One region of the Phyllobacterium sp. CCNWLW183 genome, then DNA from elsewhere that is predicted to be linked to it. Evidence: predicted binding sites of a transcription regulator. Region 1 holds the regulator's gene; each other region holds the start of a gene.
What was found. Region 1 encodes LexA, which represses DNA repair genes until DNA is damaged. Its sites were predicted from a motif close to TGTTCNNNNTGTGTTCNG; they were not measured.
Positions count from the first base shown of each region.

Region 2: uvrA (excinuclease ABC subunit UvrA) is a predicted target of LexA. The motif match lies at 2,040-2,057, and genes of this name have one in related genera.
Region 3: V9K95_RS17575 (ATP-dependent helicase) is a predicted target of LexA. The motif match lies at 1,581-1,598, and genes of this name have one in related genera.
Region 4: def (peptide deformylase) is a predicted target of LexA. The motif match lies at 1,840-1,857, and genes of this name have one in related genera.

Region 1 covers NZ_JBBCBN010000001.1:226,002-229,408, reverse strand. The annotation lists gene V9K95_RS01165 (ComEC/Rec2 family competence protein) at 1-1,039, shown strand, start outside; gene lexA (transcriptional repressor LexA) at 1,147-1,863, opposite strand; gene V9K95_RS01155 (substrate-binding domain-containing protein) at 2,016-3,038, opposite strand; gene V9K95_RS01150 (ABC transporter substrate-binding protein) at 3,323-3,407, shown strand, end outside.
Region 2 covers NZ_JBBCBN010000001.1:56,999-60,405, forward strand. The annotation lists gene uvrA (excinuclease ABC subunit UvrA) at 1-1,885, opposite strand, end outside; gene V9K95_RS00310 (single-stranded DNA-binding protein) at 2,312-2,833, shown strand; gene V9K95_RS00315 (TetR/AcrR family transcriptional regulator) at 2,938-3,407, opposite strand, start outside.
Region 3 covers NZ_JBBCBN010000007.1:331,340-334,746, forward strand. The annotation lists gene V9K95_RS17565 (Lrp/AsnC family transcriptional regulator) at 1-215, opposite strand, end outside; gene V9K95_RS17570 (MFS transporter) at 363-1,517, shown strand; gene V9K95_RS17575 (ATP-dependent helicase) at 1,630-3,407, shown strand, end outside.
Region 4 covers NZ_JBBCBN010000003.1:374,492-377,898, reverse strand. The annotation lists gene V9K95_RS09925 (GNAT family N-acetyltransferase) at 1-312, opposite strand, end outside; gene fmt (methionyl-tRNA formyltransferase) at 309-1,244, opposite strand; gene def (peptide deformylase) at 1,248-1,778, opposite strand; partial or broken gene V9K95_RS09910 (DNA recombination protein RmuC) at 2,020-3,126, shown strand; gene V9K95_RS09905 (cation diffusion facilitator family transporter) at 3,164-3,407, opposite strand, start outside.

The sequences.
Region 1 (3,407 bases):
ATCAAAAGCAACGGCCTATATTGGCGGCATTGCCATGACCTCGCTGGTTGCTGGCGGAGCCAGCTCGATCTTTGCTGCCTATCATTTCAATAATACCGCTCCTTTTGGCCTTGTCGGAAATGCCTTGGCGCTACCAATTGTCTCAATTCTCGTGATGCCCTTCGCAGTGCTTGGCCTGCTCGCCATGCCTTTTGACCTCGATTGGCTTCCGTTTAAAATCATGGGATGGGGCATCGAGATTGTTATCGCCATAGCAAAAGCCGTGGCGTCGCATTCACCAAGTGGAAATCTTGGGCTGATGTCCGAAACTTCGCTTATTCTTATGGCGATAGGGCTTTTGCTTCTTCTATTTCTTTCAACGTGGTTGCGCCTGCTTGCCTTGCCATTGGTAGCATTGGCAATTGGTTTGACGGGACGGGCATCCTATCCTGCGATTATGGTCTCAGAAGACGGAAAACTGGTCGCGTTAAGAACGGACGACGACCATCTGGCGATCAATAAACAAGCAGGCAGCGCCTTCAGCCTCGATAATTGGCAGTTGGGGTATAGGGCCGGGCAGATTATTAAGCCGGCAATGAAAGGCGATGTTGCAAGCGGCGTTCAGTTCGAATGTAACAATAAGCTTTGCACTGCCCGGGAGCCGGGAGGATTAATCGTTGCCTATACCGATGATGCAACAAGAACAGCAGATGCATGCCTAGAAGGGGATATCATCATTTTGGCTTTTGCCGCGAGGGCTGCAAATTGTCCAAATGCTGGAAAATTGTTGCTTTCATCGCAAATGCTGGCGCTCAAAGGCGCTGCGGAGATCAGGTTTGATGCTCCACAATCTGACTCTGTCGAAGCCGATTCCACACCAGTTGGCACCGATTTGGCAAAACAAGAGCTTTCTCAACGCCTGAATTCGGTTGATATAAAATATGCGATTGGCACGCCCAACCGCCCTTGGAATAATTACCGCATCTATTCCCGCGCCGCGCGCAATCTTGAAGAGCGGCAACTATCCAAGAAACCACCGGATACAGGCAAGAAAATGTAGTTCGGCGTTTATGGTAGTCCTAAACATTTTTCGCTAGCTGCCATTCTGTGGCTGTTCGAATGGAGCCTACGAACAAAAGCACACCGTCCAGCGAAGCGTAAACGCCATCAATATCTGCGTATCAGACCGACCAGCTTGCCCTGTACCTGAACGCGGTCCGGTCCAAAGATGCGGGTTTCATAGGCGGGGTTTGCTGCTTCGAGAGCAATGGATGCACCTTTTCGGCGAAAACGCTTCAACGTTGCTTCTTCATCATCCACGAGTGCCACAACGATTTCACCGGGGCTCGCGGTATCTCCGCGCTTGATAACAACAGTGTCGCCGTCAAAAATACCCGCTTCGATCATGGAGTCACCTTTGACCTCAAGCGCATAATGCTCACCGCTGCCGATCATATCGGGCGGGAGATTGAGCATGTGAGTCTGGTTTTGAATTGCAGCGATCGGCACACCGGCAGCGATACGTCCCATAACAGGAATGCTGATCATGTTGGCAGCAACAATATCGGCAGTGCTTGCTTGCGGGCGAGGCGGCGCAACATTTCGTCCCAAACTGCCTTCAATAACGCTCGGAGAAAATTTGCGTTGCGCGTTCAGACCCGGCGCAATCGAGTCGGGCAGGCGAAGCACTTCCAGCGCCCGTGCCCTATTTGCTAGCCGACGAATAAATCCTCGCTCCTCCAGTGCGGTAATCAGGCGATGAATGCCGGATTTGGATGCGAGATCAAGTGCGTCCTTCATTTCATCAAAAGAAGGGGGAATGCCCGTTTCCTTCAACCGTTCATGTATGAAGAGCAGAAGTTCATGTTGTTTGCGCGTCAGCATAGGGGCGATCCTTAAGTGTGGAATCGGAAAAACAAAACCAGAACAAACACTATATGTTCCAGTTGTGTTCCACAAGGATTAATATCTGGTATAAACCAGCCCTATATGCCCAATTACTCTGAAAATCAGATGGAATGACGCAAAATATGGGCCTATCCGCCTATCGGAGGACCGCTCGACTGGCGTACTGTGAGTTCCACGGGCCATAATTCATGAATATTGTCCACGGGTTCGCCATCAAGGACGCGCACGAGCATTTCAGCGATTCTCGTGGCGGCGGAGCGCATTGATGATCGTGTGGTGGTCATGGATGGAACCATGTTGCTGGCATTGAGATATGGAAAGACATCGTCATGGGTGATGAGCGATACTTGTTTGCCCAACTGATAACCCTTGTTGCGAACTGCACGTGACACGCCCAAAGCGGTCATCATTGATCCTGCAATGATTGCTGTCGGTTGCGGAGTGCATGAAAGCAGCCGTTGCGTTTCACGAAAGCCGATTTCATCAGAGAAGTAGTCGTGTACGATGAAGCGCGGGTCGATTTCGACGCCGCGTTCGCTTAGCGCTTGGCGATATCCGAGCTCGCGATGCTCAGAGAACGTAAACCCTCTTAACCCGTCAATCATGGCTATATGCCGATGTCCAAGGTCGAGGAGGTGGCTTGCGGCCTGATAGAATGCGCCCTGATTGTCGATATCCAGCCAGGCATGGGGCCTGTCTATGTTCGTACGGCCATGCAGAACAAAAGGAAAGTTTGCATCGATCAGCATGGATACGCGCTCATCGACCAAAACAGGCCCGGAGACGATGATCGCATCAACCCGTTTGCTCGAAATCAGGCGCTTATAAACCGAAATCTCGTCATTATCGACAATGGGACTGAGCAGAAAATCAATCTCGTCCCGGGAAAGGCGCTCCGCCAAACCGGCAAGAAATTCCGCGGTATGAGGCCCAAATCGCTGGCTGGAATCTGCGGGGATAACCAGACCGATAGCACCGACACGGCCCATGGCAAGCCGCCGGGCATTTGCATTCGCACTATAGCCAAATTTCAATGCCGCTTTATTGACGCGCTCGCGCGTAGCCTCATTCACTTCCGGATAACCGTTCAGCGCGCGGCTAACGGTCGTCTGGGAGAGGTTGAGCTTTTCAGCGAGTTCTTTCAGCTTCATGCCGGACGGTCCAAAACTGTATTCCTATCTGCGTCGTTAGATGTCTTTGCCTTCGTAATATAATCATACTTCAAAGCGCTTTAAATGATCTGCACAATTTTATTTGCCTGATTAATGGCGTTCATAAACTATTTATTGACATTCGTTTTGCGTTTTGACACCTTTTATCCAAAGCGCTTTGGATAGGTTAATTTCACTATCTGATGTGCTTGAGGAGGATCGTCAATTGGGGATTGAGTGCCGTCCGGCATGGGTTGATCCATCAAATATTTCTGGGAGGATTTATGAAAAAGAGTTCAGTTTTGGCGGGCATCCTGCTTACAGCGCTGTTGTCTTCAGGTGCCTATGCAGCCAATCTTTCTATTGTTT
Region 2 (3,407 bases), 170 kb from region 1:
CCTTGCGGCGTTCTGCCGGCACGGCCACCTCGATTTCGCCTGACAAATATTTGCCCGTCAAGGATTTCGGGCTGGCCATAATGTCCGCTGGACTGCCTTCGGCGATTATCTGACCACCGTGAATACCGGCGGCCGGACCGATATCGACGACATAATCTGCGGTCAAAATCGCATCCTCGTCGTGCTCCACAACGATAACCGTATTTCCGAGATCCCGCAGATGACGCAAAGTCTTCAGCAACTGCTCATTGTCGCGTTGATGCAGGCCAATGGATGGCTCGTCCAGAACATAGAGAACACCAGTCAGACCGGAACCGATCTGCGATGCAAGGCGGATACGCTGGCTTTCACCACCGGAAAGAGTGCCCGAATTGCGTGAAAGCGCCAGGTAGTCCAGGCCGACATCATTCAGGAAGCGCAGACGCTCGCGAATTTCCTTAAGAATGCGCGCAGCGATTTCTGTCTGTTTCTCATTGAAGCTTTTATCAATATCGCTGAACCAGGCATCCGCATGACGAATGGATTTTTCAGTAATCTGGCCGATATGCAGACCGCCAATTTTTACCGCGAGAGCCTCGGGTTTCAGGCGGTAACCCTTGCAAGCGGGGCAGGGCGTGCCAGACATGAAACGTTCGATCTCTTCGCGCGACCATGCTGAATCCGTCTCTTTCCAGCGGCGTTCCAAATTGGGAATGACACCCTCGAAAGATTTTGTTGTGCGATATGATCGCAAACCATCATCATAGGAGAATGCAATTTCACGGCTGCCAGTGCCGTAAAGTATGGCTTCGCGCGCCTCTTCATTCAAATCACGCCAGCGATCTGCGAGCTTGAAACCGTAGGCTTCGCCCAGCGCCTGCAATGTTTGGCTGTAATAAGGAGAACTCGATTTTGCCCAAGGCGCAATTGCACCATTCTTAAGCGTCAGGGCCTCGTCAGGAATGATCATCGTCGGATCAATCGCCTTTTGAGTACCCAGGCCATCGCAGGTCGGGCAGGCACCGAAGGGATTATTGAACGAGAAAAGGCGCGGTTCAATCTCCGAAATGGTGAAGCCCGAAACAGGACAGGCGAATTTTTCCGAAAACATGATGCGTTCATGTGTTTCGTTCTTGGATTTATTGGCTGATTCACTTGAGGTTTCATCAGCAGGCAGCGGCTTATCCGCAAATTCTGCGACAGCGATACCATCTGCAAGCTTCAGGCAGGTCTCGAGGCTATCGGCAAGACGTGCGGAAATATCAGGTCGGACGACGATGCGGTCAACCACAACGTCGATATCATGCTTGTACTTCTTATCGAGTGCCGGAACATCGGCAATTTCATAAAAAATACCATCGACCTTCACGCGCTGAAAACCGCGTTTCTGCAGATCCGCAAGCTCCTTGCGATACTCCCCCTTACGCCCGCGTACTATGGGCGCAAGGATGAATAGACGGGCGCCTTCCTCGAGCGCCATGACACGATCCACCATTTGGCTGACGGTCTGGCTTTCGATAGGCAAGCCTGTTGCCGGTGAATAAGGGACACCGACACGCGCATAAAGCAGGCGCAAATAGTCGTAAATCTCGGTGACTGTACCCACAGTTGAGCGGGGGTTGCGGCTGGTTGTCTTTTGCTCAATCGAAATTGCCGGAGAAAGACCGTCAATTTGATCCACGTCTGGTTTCTGCATCATCTCCAGAAACTGCCGGGCATAGGCCGACAGGCTTTCGACATAGCGTCTTTGGCCTTCTGCATAGATCGTATCGAAGGCGAGCGAAGACTTGCCCGAACCCGAAAGGCCGGTCATGACAATCAGCTTGTCGCGCGGCAGATCAAGATCGATATTCTTCAAATTATGTTCGCGCGCGCCGCGAATGGAAATGTACTTCTGATCGCTCATGTCGGTTCGCCTTTAAGAGGGCATGCTGTTATGGGGAATTGTTCTTTAAGAGAACAGTTTCCTTTATCTAGTGCTTCATGGATAATTTACGAGGCCGGACTTTATCAACCATCCTGAATCACCATAGCCATGTTGACATTATTAGAGCAAGTGTTAGAACAAAGAAAGAACAAATAATATTGACAGCGGCCTTCGCCATATCCGGATGTATACGGCTGCGAATTGATTGTAAAAGGACGCTTTGAGCTGAGATAGTCGGCTGCATGATCGAAAAATGTCTCCTGACAAATCTGGCAGGAGAGTGATCGCAGCAGACGATGCCGATATGAGGTGTATATTGTGGATAGTGGCAATCAATTGCCCGCCACGTCCATGGCTTCTGTATGATAGGCAAAATTTAAAATTGGAATTTGTGGAGTTTTGAACATGGCAGGCAGTGTCAACAAGGTCATTTTGGTAGGAAATCTTGGCGCTGATCCAGAAGTCCGGCGGCTCGGTTCAGGCGATCCCGTCGTGAATCTACGTATTGCGACCTCGGAAAGCTGGCGCGACAAGAATAGCGGCGAACGCAAGGAAAAGACCGAGTGGCACAGCGTCGTCATTTTTAATGACAATCTCGCAAAAGTTGCCGAGCAGTACCTTAAGAAGGGTATGAAGGTTTATCTGGAAGGCGCGCTTCAGACCCGTAAATGGCAGGACCAGACGGGCAATGATCGTTATTCCACCGAAGTCGTACTGCAAAAATTCCGTGGTGAACTACAGATGCTGGATTCACGCGGAGAAGGTGCGGGAGCCGGCGGCGGTCGGTCCTTCGAGAGCAATTCCGGGCGCGGACAGATGAGCGACGATCGTGGCGGTTCCGACTTTGGCCGGTCCAATGCAGGCGGGTCCTCGAGCTCGAGCGGCGGTAATTTCTCACGCGATCTCGATGATGAGATCCCGTTCTGAGTTGAGTTCAAAAGACCGGACTTGATCGTATTCTCATTATTATGCAGGCATCGGGTAGTCCAAGACTGCCCGATGTTTGTTTTTAGATGAGAAAACAACTGCTCCTAGTTCCCGGAGCGCTTCACCATTGAAATAATGATTTCATAGAGCTCATCTTTTGCCTGAGTAGGAGCGATATCCTCGTTTACTGCAGCATTTGACAAGCCTTCTGCAGCTCCGAGCATTCCCCATAGTCCAGCCGATGAAACACCTTCTGCGCCGGTAAACGCATTTAACAGATGCCTGCACTTTTCTATGAACACGGCCTCGAAGTCGTGCTTTATCTTATCAAGTTCCGGCGAGCCTTTTAATGCGGCAGTGATGCCGGGAATTTCGCGTCCCTGTGTAAGAACGCAATCAACATAAGACGAGGCGATCACTTTGGCGACGTCGGTGAGATTGGGTGCGGCACGCTCAAGCGCCGCATCCATTATAACGGTCTGACGTGCATCGAACTCTTTGAAAAGTGCTGCGAGAAGTCCTGGCCTTGTGCCGAAATGGTCATAGACAACGGGCTTTGTAACACCTGACAACT
Region 3 (3,407 bases), on a different contig from region 1:
CCCCAGCCTGTTGTGTCCACATGGACAAACGCCAGAAGCGATTTTTCTACACTTGCGGGGTCTATCAGTGTTGAGACGCTTTTGATCGCTCCCCGCTGCCGCAAGCGTTTGACACGCTCATGTGCCGCCGGGGCCGAAAGGCCAACTCTCTGTCCAAGTTCAGCATAGCTGAGGGTCGCATCCCCCACCAGTTGACCTAACAATTTTCTGTCCATTGGGTCTGCCCTATGCGCCTCCCCTTTATGGTGCAGAATACCATCTGTTTTTTTCACGACCGTAAACTCCCTGGTTGCCGCCGAATAACATTCGAATATTGTGAGCTTATGCAGAATGATAATCACGTAACAAGCGAAATTTCATCAATGTCGGTTCCCGCAATAGTCTGGGCCCTGACGGGATGCATTGGTCTGATCGGCTCAAATTCACTTGCACTGGGTCCGATTGCGCCGGCAATTGCCGATGGGTTCGACGTAGAAGTTCAGGACATTATGCTGGCATCGGCTGCCTTTGGGCTTGGAACCGCGTTGGGGGCCATCGCTCTGGGGCAACTGATAGATCGGGCGGGCCCTCGTAGAACGCTTGCCTATGTCATGTTGATAATGGCGATCGGTTTTATCAGCAGTGGTGTGGCTCAAGGCGCAGTCGTCCTGACGATTTCTCAGTTTCTCGTCGGCATATCGGCCGGTGTCGCCCTGCCCGCAATTTATACTCTTGCTGCCGTCGTTGCTTCGCCCGGACATGAAGGGCGCACGATTGGTATCGTACTCACGGGTTGGACGATCAGCATGGTGGCGGGTGTACCCCTTTCGACGTTGATCGCTGACGGTCTTGGCTGGCGTGCATTTTACATCGCAATCGCCGCAGCGGCTCTCATTGCTGGAGCGGGATTATCGGTGAACGGGCAGCAGCATGAAACACAGCGCAAGGGTGTTGCATCAAGAACGCCAATCACCGCCCTGACGATCAAAGGCGTACTGCCGCTTCTGGCAGCCTGTGGGTGTTTCATGGCGGCTTTTTACGGCGTCTATGCTTATGTCGGCGATCACTTGCATGTGAACCTGGAATATCCTGTGCGAGCCACCGGGCTTGCGGCGATCTTCTACGGGATCGGTTTTGGAAGCGCCGTATTTCTGGACCGTTATGTTGACGCCTATAGTGGCCGTCGCGTTTTGCTCCCCTTAATCTTTCTGATGGTCGCTGTGGTTTACGCCGTGATGTCGCTCGTATCAGGCACCTACACCGGGGTTCTTGCCGTCATGGCAATCTGGGGGCTCGCAAATCACTTCGGCCTGAACGTGCTGATTATGCGACTAACGGCCCTGGAACCTTCACAACGTGGGGCAATAATGGGTCTCAATAGCGCGGTAACCTACCTTGCACTGTTCGCTGGGACTATCGTCATGGGTGAAGTCTACGCGGCCGAGGGGTTTGTTTACATTACTCTATGCGGGGGCTTGCTCAGCTTGCTCGCAAGCGTTTTTTCGCTCTGCGCGGCCTATATGCAGAGCCCGAACTAATTGCAGCGGGAACGGCTGGCGTATGTCTCTGCACCGCCTTGAGTATTGAGCAAACGAGTGTTATGTTCTATCTTTGTTCCAAGCAGAATCAGAAATAGGAACCAGTTTTTCGATGAGTGTTGCGCATCTTGATAAGTTGAACGTTGCACAACGCAAGGCCGTAGAATTTGCTATCGGACTACCCGATGGTCAGACTGGCGGACCGCTTCTTATCATTGCGGGAGCGGGATCGGGAAAAACCAATACGCTGGCACACAGGGTTGCACACCTCATTGTAAATGGTGCCGATCCTCGCCGTATCCTTATGATGACATTCTCGAGACGTGCGTCCGCTGAGATGTCCAAACGGGTCGGCCGTATCTGTACGCAGGTGCTTGGGCAAAAGTCCTCGATCATGACTGACGCCTTGGATTGGGCGGGAACATTTCACGGGATAGGCGCACGGCTTTTACGTGACTATGCCGAACAGATTGGGCTTGACCCGAACTTTACTATCCACGACCGGGAAGATTCGGCCGATCTCATAAATCTGGTCCGGCACGAACTTGGTTTCTCCAAAACCGAAACCCGCTTTCCGACCAAAGGAACTTGCCTTGCGATCTATTCTCGCGTCGTCAATTCTGAACGCCCACTCAACGAGGTTCTAAAGGATGTTTTCCCTTGGTGCGCCATGTGGGAGACAGAACTTCGCCAGCTTTTTGCCGGTTATGTCGAAGCCAAGCAAGCACAGAACATTCTCGACTATGACGATCTACTCCTCTATTGGGCGCAGACCGTTTGCGATCCGCTGCTTGCAGAAGATATTGGTGGCCGCTTTGATCACGTCCTCGTCGACGAATATCAAGATACCAATCGCCTACAATCAACCATTCTGTTGGCCTTGAAGCCCGGAGGACGCGGTCTGACGGTAGTCGGTGATGACGCGCAATCTATTTATTCGTTCCGCGCTGCTACCATTCGCAATATCCTCGACTTTCCAAGCTCATTCACTCCACCGGCGGATGTCATCACACTTGACCGCAATTACCGCTCCACACAGCCGATCCTGAGTGCGGCAAACGGCGTGATTGATCTGGCATCCGAACGCTTCACAAAAAATCTCTGGACGGAGCGACAGTCTGCGGAAAGGCCGCGACTCGTCTCTGTGCGCGATGAAAACGAGCAGGCAAATTACATCGTCGAGCAGATATTGGAGACCCGGGAAACCGGAACAACTTTGAAACAGCAAGCGGTGTTGTTCCGTACTTCACATCACAGCGGACCCTTGGAAGTTGAACTGACCCGGCGCAACATTCCTTTCGTCAAATTTGGTGGATTGAAGTTTCTCGACAGCGCCCATGTTAAAGACGTATTGGCCATGCTTCGCTTTGCGCAAAACCCGCGTGATCGTGTTGCCGGATTCCGCCTCATGCAGATACTTCCAGGCGTTGGTCCTGCTTCGGCACAGCGCGCACTTGAAGACATGGCGATAGATGCGGACCCATTAAGTGCCCTCACCCAGCATCCGGCACCTCCGCGCGCCGGTGACAATTGGTCGGACTTCGTTTCGACCGTTCAACAACTGAGCGCCAGAAGGATGGGCTGGCCTGCCGAGATCGAGTTGGTCCGGCGTTGGTACGAACCGCATCTGGAGCGTATTCACGAAGATGCGCAAATGCGCCAGGCCGATATTCTTCAGCTTGAGCAAATTGCCAGCGGCTATCCTTCGCGAGAGAGATTTCTGACTGAACTCACTCTTGATCCGCCGGACGCGACAAGCGATCAATCTGGCGTCCCATTGCTGGATGAGGATTATCTCATCCTATCGACGATCCATTCAGCCAAGGGACAAGAATGGAAATCGGTTTATCTGCTCAATGTGGTAGACGGCTGCATGCCGTCCGACCTTGG
Region 4 (3,407 bases), on a different contig from region 1:
AGCGACGAGCTTCGTATGGGCTGTCTGAATGAGGAGACTTCCGACACCTTGCTTTTGAAACTCCGGCAATACTGCCAAAGGCGCCAAAGCGACGGCGTCGTGGTTCTTACCGGTAATCTTCACGCGTGAAAACAGGATGTGTCCTGTCAGAATCCCGTTTTTCCGGGCAACAAGCTCGAGCAGAACATCGTTATTTTCTCTCAACCGAGAAATCAATTTAACTTCGCCGGTTCCCCCGAAGGCACGCTCGACAAGGTTGGCAACTTCAGGATAATCGTCAGGGCTTGTAGTCTGGACCGTGACATCACTCATGGCAGTCGTGTGCCTTGCGCGATTTTAGCTCCGCGCTGAAACTCCTGCCCATCCATGGCTTTGCCGCCTGCACGCTGCAATGTCCGCAGACGGACAGCTCCTTCGCCGCAGGCAATGCGCAAATCGTCGTCCAATACGGTTCCGGGGGCACCTACGCCTGTGGCGAGCACTGAGCGCAGAAGTTTGACACGCTCCAGATCGTCGCCAATTTCCATTTCACACCAGGTACCGGGAAACGGCGCCAGGCCACGAATACGGTTGTGAACGTCTATGGCTGGCTGGGTCCAGTCGATGCGGGTTTCGACCTTGGTAATCTTGGAGGCGTAGGTTACTCCCTCATCGGATTGCGGCGTGAGGGTCAGGCTGTCGCGTTCCAGAGCGGCAATGGCGCGCACCATCAGATCAGCGCCGGCCATGCTAAGCTGGTCATGCAGTTCGCCCGCCGTCATGTCAGCCGTAATGTTGATTTTCTCGACCATGGCGACCGGCCCAGTATCGAGACCTTCATCCATCTTCATGATCATGATGCCGGTTTCAAGGTCACCGGCCATAATGGCACGCTGAATTGGCGCAGCTCCCCGCCAGCGCGGAAGCAATGAGGCATGTCCATTATAGCAACCGAGGCGGGTGCCCTCGAGAATTTCTTTCGGTAAAATCAGGCCATAGGCGACAACAATCGCAACATCTGCCTTGAGATCGATGAAAGCCTGCTGCTCATCCGGATCTTTCAGGCTCTTGGGTGTGCGGACCTCGATGCCGAATTGCTCCGCATTCCGGTGAACAGGCGAAGGGGTCAGCTCAAGCCCACGCCTGCCAGCAGGGCGTGGTGGCTGGCTATAAACCGCAACAATTTCATGGCCCTGCCCGATCAGCGCATTGAGAATAGGCACGGAAAAATCCGGCGTGCCCATGAATACGATGCGTAAACTCATGGCCTAAACCGCCAATCGGCTTGGAGGACGATCCTTGGCGAGTTTCTTGAACTTCTTCACCACCATTTCACGCTTCAACCGCGAAATGTAATCGATGAACAAAATACCGTTCAAATGATCGATCTCATGTTGAAGGCATGTTGCCAAAAGTCCGTCCGCTTCGACTTCTTGGGGCTTCCCCTCAATATCGAAATAGGAAACGCGAACCTGTTTGGGCCGCTCGACTTCCGCATAGTAATCAGGGATGGAAAGGCAGCCCTCTTCGTAAATATTCCGTTCGTCGCTGGACCAAAGCACCTGTGGATTGATGTAAACCTGCGGCGCCTTCGGCTCGTCCTCTTTGGCAAGATCAATCACCAGCATCTGGATCGGTGTGCCGACCTGAATGGCCGCCAGACCAATGCCGGGCGCATCATACATTGTGTCCAGCATATCAGCGGAAAATTTGCGCAAATCCACGTCAAAACTTTCGACAGGTTTGGAAACTTGACGAAGCAGCGGATCGGGAAGGATGACGAGCGGTTTGATAGACATGCCCTTCACCTAATATCTCGATTTTCAGCCGTCAATGCGGCATCAGACCCAATCATAAAAATGTTCATGTTTTGATCTCACATTTACCAATCGAATCGGTTACTCTAGGGTTATGGAAACTTCAATTTCTCTCGATCAAACGCTGTTTCAGCTCGGCGCGACCTCAATATCTGTAGGCGCAACACTGTTTACAGTGGCGCTTGTCATGGCTTTGGTGGTGATTTTTGCCATTGTTGCTGTCATGCGGGCAGCACGGATGCGGCTTGTCGCGGAGATACAGGCGGAAGATCGTGCCCGCGACGCGGAAGCGCGAATGGGAGAAATTCTTAAAAGCCAATCTGAAATGCAAGGTCGCATGCAGACAATGGCTGAACTTTTCGGTTCTCGTCAGGCAGAGCTTAATCAATCCATTCGGGAGCGGCTCGACGGCATGACCACCCGGATTGGCCAGACCATGACCGATCAGACCAAGTCCACGCACGAAAATCTCGCCAAACTGCAAGAACGGCTGGCGGTCATCGATACGGCGCAGAATAATATTCAAACGCTTGCGGGTCAGGTCGTCCAATTGCAGGCAATTCTTGCCAATAAACAGACGCGTGGGGCCTTCGGTCAGGCGCGGATGGAAGCGATTATCGCCGATGGTCTGCCGCAGGGCGCTTATGAGTTTCAGGCAACCCTGTCGAATGGAAGCAGACCTGATTGCGTGGTTCGCATGCCCAATGGTGCAGCAAATCTGGTCATTGATGCCAAGTTTCCCCTGGAAGCCTGGAACGCCATACGTGAATCCGAAACGCCGGAAGGCAAGAAGATCGCCGCTACACAGTTCCGGCGCGATATCGAGATTCATATTCGTGATGTTGCAGAAAAATATCTTATCAATGGCGAGACGCAGGATACGGCGTTTCTGTTTGTGCCCTCGGAATCGGTATTTGCTGAAATTCATGAGAATTTCGAAGGCGTGATCCAGAAGGCGCATCGCTCGCGCATAGTAATCGTATCGCCCTCATTGCTGATGCTATCCATTCAGGTCATTCAGGCTGTGCTAAAAGACGTACGCATGCGGGAACAGGCGCATTTGATACAGGGCGAAGTCATCCGGTTGATGGAAGATGTTGGCCGTCTTGATGATCGTGTGCGGCGTCTGCAAACCCATTTCATTCAGGCAAACAAGGATATTGACGATATTCTGGTATCTTCCAGCAAGGTGACCAAGCGCGGCCAGAAGATCGAAGCGCTGGAATTCGCGGAAGCGCCAGTGGGCGAAACAAAAGCGCCCGATACAACGCGGTCGGCAGCTTCCACGACAAGCCAGTTGCGCTTGCGGGTGGTCGATGGCGAGGAGTAAGGCCAGACTGTATCTGACCTGACGGATAATTCCGATCTTAGCCAGCTTCGATGGTTTTGCGCCGAACCTCCCAGGTTCCGGTCGTCTGCGGCTTGACGAAGAGGCTGATAATATCAGGATTGGCTTTTTTCAGAGCCGCTTCGATGCGTTGAACACAGGCTTCGATTTCTGGCGCGCGCATGTGATCTTCGAATTCCACACTGAGGCTCGCCGCGATCTGTTTGGGACCCATATGGACTGTTAGCACCCCATTGGCGCGTTGAACTGCCGGGTCCTGGTTG